2 regions of the Solibacillus sp. FSL W7-1436 genome follow, and region 2 is predicted to be linked to the other one. Evidence: riboswitches for the same ligand, from Rfam matches in the RefSeq annotation. Region 2 holds a riboswitch; the other holds the start of a gene.
What was found. Region 2 has a riboswitch for preQ1 ahead of queF (preQ(1) synthase). Riboswitches for the same ligand answer to the same signal wherever they lie in the genome.
Positions count from the first base shown of each region.

Region 1: it holds a riboswitch for preQ1, as region 2 does, so the genes downstream of both, MKX73_RS09645 (QueT transporter family protein) here and queF (preQ(1) synthase) in region 2, are expected to answer to the same signal.

Region 1 is NZ_JBBOWV010000001.1:1,924,009-1,927,434, reverse strand. It holds gene MKX73_RS09655 (ABC transporter permease) at 1-720, opposite strand, end outside; gene MKX73_RS09650 (ABC transporter substrate-binding protein) at 819-1,835, opposite strand; PreQ1 riboswitch class I at 2,123-2,167, shown strand; gene MKX73_RS09645 (QueT transporter family protein) at 2,174-2,659, shown strand; T-box leader at 2,837-3,050, shown strand; gene MKX73_RS09640 (metal ABC transporter ATP-binding protein) at 3,173-3,426, shown strand, end outside.
Region 2 is NZ_JBBOWV010000001.1:3,453,883-3,457,308, reverse strand. It holds gene MKX73_RS17105 (3-oxoacyl-ACP reductase) at 155-916, shown strand; PreQ1 riboswitch class I at 1,058-1,104, shown strand; gene queF (preQ(1) synthase) at 1,227-1,727, shown strand; gene queC (7-cyano-7-deazaguanine synthase QueC) at 1,845-2,498, shown strand; gene MKX73_RS17090 (VUT family protein) at 2,511-3,056, shown strand.

The DNA of each region.
Region 1 (3,426 bases), 1.5 Mb from region 2:
AATACCCAATCCGACATCGGCAAATTTTGTATACTGGGCAATTAATGCGCCCGATAATGCCACCATACCGTTTGAAATTCCAAGTCCTAAAATGACTAATGAATCGGTATTTGCCGAAAAGCTGCGGATCATTCGTTTATTATCGCCTGTTGCACGGATTGCCAGACCAATTTCCGTTTTTAAGAACCAGTCTACTACTAGTTTAATAATTGCCGTCACAACAACCATTAAAATTAAAACGCCCCAAGTTGTCGGAACAGAAGCTAGACCCATTGATTTCAGTACGTTCGTGATGGCTGTATCAATACCTAGATTCTCCCAGAAAGAACCGAACTTCGAAAAAACTGTTTCTGAATTTAATAGTGGAATATTTGGTCGTGTTACACCAGTATCTGAGCTTAACCCCATAATTCGTAGATTGATCGAATAGAGGGCAATCATCATTAAAATCCCTGCAAGCAGCGGATTGATCTTCCCTTTTGTGTGTAAAATACCTGTCATACATCCAGCAATAAATCCAGCAACTGTTGCGACTAATGTAGCAAGCAGCGGGTTATAGCCGAGCACGATCATCATCGCTGCCGTACCTGCCCCCGTTACAAAGCTTCCATCAACCGTTAAATCCGGAAAATCAAGCACACGGAATGTTAAATAAACCCCAAGTGCCATAATTGCATAGATGATCCCTTGCTCCACTGACCCAAACATAGCTGTAAACATCTCGAATCATCTCCTGACTTTTTTAAAAGTTTTAAGCAAGTCAGCCTAAACATTTTATACCTGTTTAGGCTGACTTGCTTTTTGTATAAATAAATCGATTATTGTACTTCTGCTTCCCATTCAGGCTTGATTTCCAAGCCTAAGTTTTCGGCAGTAGCTTTATTGATTACTAGTTTTAAGTTAGCCGGATACGCAGCCGGAACTTCTGAAGGTGTTTTGCCTTCCAATAAAATTTGTGCTGCCATTTGCCCTGCTTCATAGCCGATATCGTAGTATTCGAAACCGTATGCCGCTAAACCGCCGCGCTCTACTGAATCAAGCTCACCTACAACAAGCGGTAATTTGTTTGCATCTGCCACTTCGATTACAGATTCCAGTGCCGATACGACCGTATTATCTGTGATGATGTAAAATGCATCTACATTTCCTACTAAAGATTCTGCCGCCTGGCGTACTTCAGATGAAGCAGATACTGCTGCTTCCACAATTGTTACGCCTTCTTTTGCAGCAATTTCTTTTACTGCCGCAATTTGTGCCACTGAGTTTTGCTCACCAGCGTTATATACCATCCCGACATTTTTTGCTCCCAATTCCTTTAGGAAAGCAACTGTTTTCGGCATTGTTTCCGGATGTAAATCAATCGTACCTGTTACGTTAGCGCCAGGTGTTGCCATTGAATCGATCAACTCTGCACCAACTGCATCCGTTACCGAAGTAAAAATAACCGGAATATCAGAAGTTGCACTTTTTGCAGCCTGTGCTGAAGGTGTTGAGTTCGCGAAAATCAGATCTACATTTTCCCCGACTAACTGCTGGGCGATTGTCATGTTCGCACTGTTATCATTGTTTGCTGATTTGTCTACATACTCTGCTTTAATACCTGCATCTTCAATTGCCTTTTTAAAACCATCTTTTGCTGCATCTAATGATGGATGCTCAACAATTTGTGTTGTTCCGATCTTAAAAGTTTTATCGCTATCTGCTTTCGCTGTATCTACAGCCTCGCCATTTGACGTGTCGTTCGAAGACGTCTCGCTCTCTTCCCCGCCACAAGCGGCTAATAATAAAAGAAGCCCGAATAATAAAAAGGACAGCTTCATTAAATTTTTTTTCATCTTATTTCCCCCTAGTTAACTTTATCGGTTTAAAGCGCCGAACTTCATTTGGATGAAGTGTTGAAATAATATTACCGCGTCATATTTAGATAGTCAATAACATTTAGAATGTTCTGAATTTATTCTAGGTAATGTGCCTCATTTTGGAATTTTGTTGACCCACTTCAAACCGCTAAGCAACGCGGTTTGTTGAACTTTTTACTCGTGGTAAATTTTTTGATGTTTTATTGAAAAAAAAGTCCTATAAATCTTTACTTTTATTTTCAATATTGCTATGATTGCAGTTGCTTTGCGTGGTTCGTAACCATCCCACGTTAAAAAACTAGGAGGAATTTCATATGAAGGTAAAGTTTATTGCAGCGAGTGCCATTATTGCAGCATTATATATTGCTGTTACAATGCTTGTTGCACCAATTAGCTTTGGGCAAGTACAGTTCCGTATTGCCGAAATCTTTAACCATTTAGTCGCATTCAACCCGCGCTATATGTTAGGTGTTGTTTTAGGTGTATTTATTTCCAATTTCCTGATGTCTTCAATCGGTCCCATCGATTTAGTATTTGGTGTCGGACATACGATTATTACACTTGGAATTTTCATATTCATTTGTAAGTTTGTGAAAAACATTTGGGCTCGTCTGATCATTAATACAACGCTCTTTACGTTTACAATGTTTATCATTGCAGCACAGCTGAATATCGTGCTTGGCTTCCCGTTCTGGGAAACTTGGCTGTTTGTAGCATTTGGCGAATTTGTTGTATTGGCGGTTGGGGCACCGATTATGTACACTTTAAATAAACGATTGGATTTCAAAAAATTAATCTAATATCGATTGTTTCACCAGCTGACTTTTTTATGTCAGCTGGTTTTTTATTTAGCGAAAACAGTTTAGAATTGTTTGACATTTCATTTTTCAGTGTTAGAATAAAGCATAATTCAAATGTTATTTACGGTAGCAGGTTGCGGGAGCGTGACCACCGTTTCGTTTAGTTGAGCTTAGTTGAGTAAATTGTTGAATAAGAAGAGTAGCATTTATCGTTTTGTCCAGAGAGCGTATGGGTGGTGAAAATACGCCAAAAGGTAAATGTGAATGGGCCTTATGAAAGCTGCTGGCGTTAGTCGGCGGACGGTACCCTGCCGTTATCAGGTTTAAGTGGAAGCAAGTTTTTTGGGTTTGCTTCAAACGAGGTGGCAACGCGGTGAAAATCGTCCTTTCGCAAAAGTTAATTCTTTTGCTGAGGGCGATTTTTTTATTCGATAAAGCTTTAAATTCATTACAAGCTTGCTAAATAATCCGAATCGTAAAGGCGTAGATTATTTCAAAAAAGGAGTGTTTCAAATGGTAGTTCAGCAACATTTTCGTACATCAATGAAAAAAGTAAATGGGGATTTACTGACACCGATTTCTATTTTCCAGCGACTGCAAGGTGAACGGAAGTTTTTATTGGAAAGTTCCTCTAAATATGATGGCAATGGACGCTATTCGTTCATCGGTGTCAATCCGCGGAAAACGTATATCGGAACAGATGAACAGCTTTTAGATCATGCGCATCATTCCAATAAAGCCTACACGTATGAAGGCGAGCTGATCCA
Region 2 (3,426 bases):
ACTTTTTTGGCGTCTCTATATTCATAGAGACGTTTTTTTGCACTTACGTCCATCTAAGTCCAGCGAGGAGGAAAACGGATGGAGTTTTGTGGAAAGTATGAAAATGGTCTGGATATTCAAACAACTAACAAAAATTAAGTAGGGGGAAATGATGATGAAATTACATGAACAAACCGTTTTAGTTACAGGCGCAAGTAGAGGCGTTGGAGAAGAACTCGTAAAAGCATTTGTCAAAGAGGGAGCTAATGTCGTACTGAATTATTATAAGAGTGAGGAAAAAGCGCAAAATTTAGCACAAAGTTTGGGTTCTCAAGTTATCGCTTTACAAGCAGATATCCGCAATCAACAAGAAGTGCAGCAAATGGTTGAAAAGGCAAAGCAATATTTCCATACCCCGATTACAACCATAGTCAATAATGCATTGATTGATTTTGAATTTAATCCACTCACACAAAAAAATGTGTTTGAGCTTCAATGGACCGATTACAATAAGCAATTGGAAGGAACGATAAAGGGTGCTTTAAATAGTATTCAAGCATGCATTGAGGATATGAAAGAACTAGAATTTGGTCGTATTATTAATATTGGGACAAACTTATTTCAGCATCCGGTAGTAGCTTATCATGAATACACAACAGCTAAAGCAGCATTGCTCGGATTTACACGTAACATGGCGAAAGAGTTAGGGGAGTATGGCGTTACAGTCAATATGATGTCTGGTGGACTTTTAAAACAAACGGATGCAAGTAAAGTGACAACAGCAGAAGTATTTCAATTGATTGAAACCACAACCCCTTTACAAAGAGTGACAACACCAAAAGAATTAGCGGAAGTGGCATTATTCTTTGCATCTCCTTGGGGAAGTGCCATCACTGGGCAGAATTTAGTCGTTGATGGCGGTCTTGTAATGGATTAAGAGCAAACTTGTATCTCTCTTTAAGATGAATCCTACTGATAGGCATACTGGGATGTAGAGAAAAGCATAATTTTTGAAAATATTGATTTACAGTATGAACTATATATACTACAATTTAAATTATTGAAATACCTGAGTTGTTCAGGAGAGGTTCATAGCTGATACCCTCTATAAAAAACTATGGATACATGTATATTACGCCATGTCCATATTGGATGTGGCTTTTTTTTATGCCTCCAATAGTTTGATTAGAGATGTTATAGTTCGCCCTCCTTGGAATACTCCGGTATTAACTTAAGGAGGTTTTTTTATGTCTGGTCGTCACCAAACAGAAGGATTAGAGGATTTAACATTATTAGGAAATCAAAATGTAAAGTACACATTTGCTTATGCACCAGAAGTATTAGAGTCTGTAGACAATTTACATGTAGACCGTGATTATTTTGTGAAGTTTAACTGCCCAGAGTTTACAAGTCTTTGTCCGATTACACAGCAACCGGATTTTGCAACGATGTATATTTCATACATTCCCGATAAAAAAATTGTGGAGAGTAAGTCGCTGAAATTGTATTTATTTAGTTTCCGCAACCACGGTGATTTCCACGAAGATTGTGTAAATATTATTATGAATGATTTAATTAAACTTTTAGATCCCCGCTATTTTGAAGTATGGGGCAAGTTTACGCCACGTGGAGGTATTTCAATCGATCCATGGTGCAACTACGGTCGTCCAGGTACGAAATATGAAGAAATAGCAAACTATCGTTTAATGAATCATGATTTATATCCTGAAAAAATTGATAATAGATAATTTTTTCTCAATACTTTGCTTGCAAAGAGCGGTTATTAACAACCCTCTATAAAAAACTAAGATCAACCAGTACTGCCTCTTAGTGCTGTTTTTGGTTTAAGAAAGAGGAGAAAAAGAATGAAACATGAGAAAGCCGTTGTTGTATTTAGTGGCGGGCAAGATAGTACAACGTGTTTGTTTTGGGCTTTAAAAAACTTTAAAGAGGTTGAAGTCGTTACTTTTGATTATGGACAACGGCATGCACTCGAGATTGAGTGTGCGAAACAGATTGCACAGGAGTTGAACGTACGACATCATATTTTAAATATGTCGCTCTTAAATCAGTTAGCACCGAATGCTTTGACGCGTGACGATATCGAAATACAAGAAGGCGTGGCAGGCGAGCTCCCCTCTACGTTTGTGCCAGGTCGTAATTTAGTTTTTTTATCTTTCGCAGGAATTTTAGCAAGCCAAATTGGCGCGAAGCATATTGTGACAGGTGTATGTGAAACCGATTTTAGTGGCTATCCAGATTGTCGCGATGCCTTTGTGAAATCCCTAAATGTCACATTAAATTTATCGATGGACACATCATTTGTTATTCATACGCCACTCATGTGGATTAATAAAGCCGAGACATGGGCTTTAGCAGATCAGCTAGGTGCGTTTGATTTTGTACGTCACAAAACATTGACATGCTATAACGGAATAATTGCGGATGGATGCGGGGAGTGCCCAGCATGTAAGCTTCGTCTGCAAGGAATGGAAGCTTATGAACAATCGTTAAAATAGGAGGATTTTATGATAAGAGTTTTACTTTATTTAGTATCAATTGTTACAGCAAATGTCGTAACCGCGAGATTTATGCCACTTGAATTCGGGATGTTTCTTGTACCGATGGGCTCCTTCTTTATTGGGGCGACATTTATTTTCCGAGACCTTGTTCAAAATAAATATGGCCGCAAAAAGACATACCTCTTTATTTTCCTAGCGTTAGTCTTATCAGCGGTGGTGTCTTATTCATTAGGAGATACATTAGTCATCGTCGCAGCTTCCGCCTTGTCATTTTTAGTAGCTGAAACGACAGATACAGAAATTTATACACGTTTAAAATTACCGATGGCGTGGCGTGTGTTTTATAGTGGAATTGTAGGCGGCTTGTTAGACTCAGTTATTTTTGTCGTTGTCGGCTTAAGTCCAATGGGTGCAGGCTTTATCCCTTGGGTAGCCGTCCCTGCAGCTATAGTGGGTCAAGTGATTGTAAAAATAGTCATGCAAATGATTGGCGCGGCTTTTTTAGCGCAAGGTTTAGTTTATAAAGAAAAGCGTCTCTCTAAAATGTCCGCCTGATTAATGTAATAATATGCTTAAGTATTTTTACCGCACTTACATTAGTTAAGCTGAACCGTCCCATAAGTAAATAAGGTTTTGAAAAAGCTTAAAGAACACGAATTATTCATGTTCTTTAAGCTCTTTTGTTATATGCTAACGGTAAGACTTAATGGTTGCAATATTGTTTCTGCGACATCTTCTTTTGAGATTTTTTGGAAGAATATTACTGCACGTCATTATCACAGGTGAAAGACACTACTTAACCTTATCAGAAGGTGTAGATAGCGTTAAAATTTCAAAGCGGTTAGGTCACGCCAACCCTAAAATCACATTGGAATTCTATGCACACCTATTGCCGAATGCAGATAATGACATTGCAGATATTTTT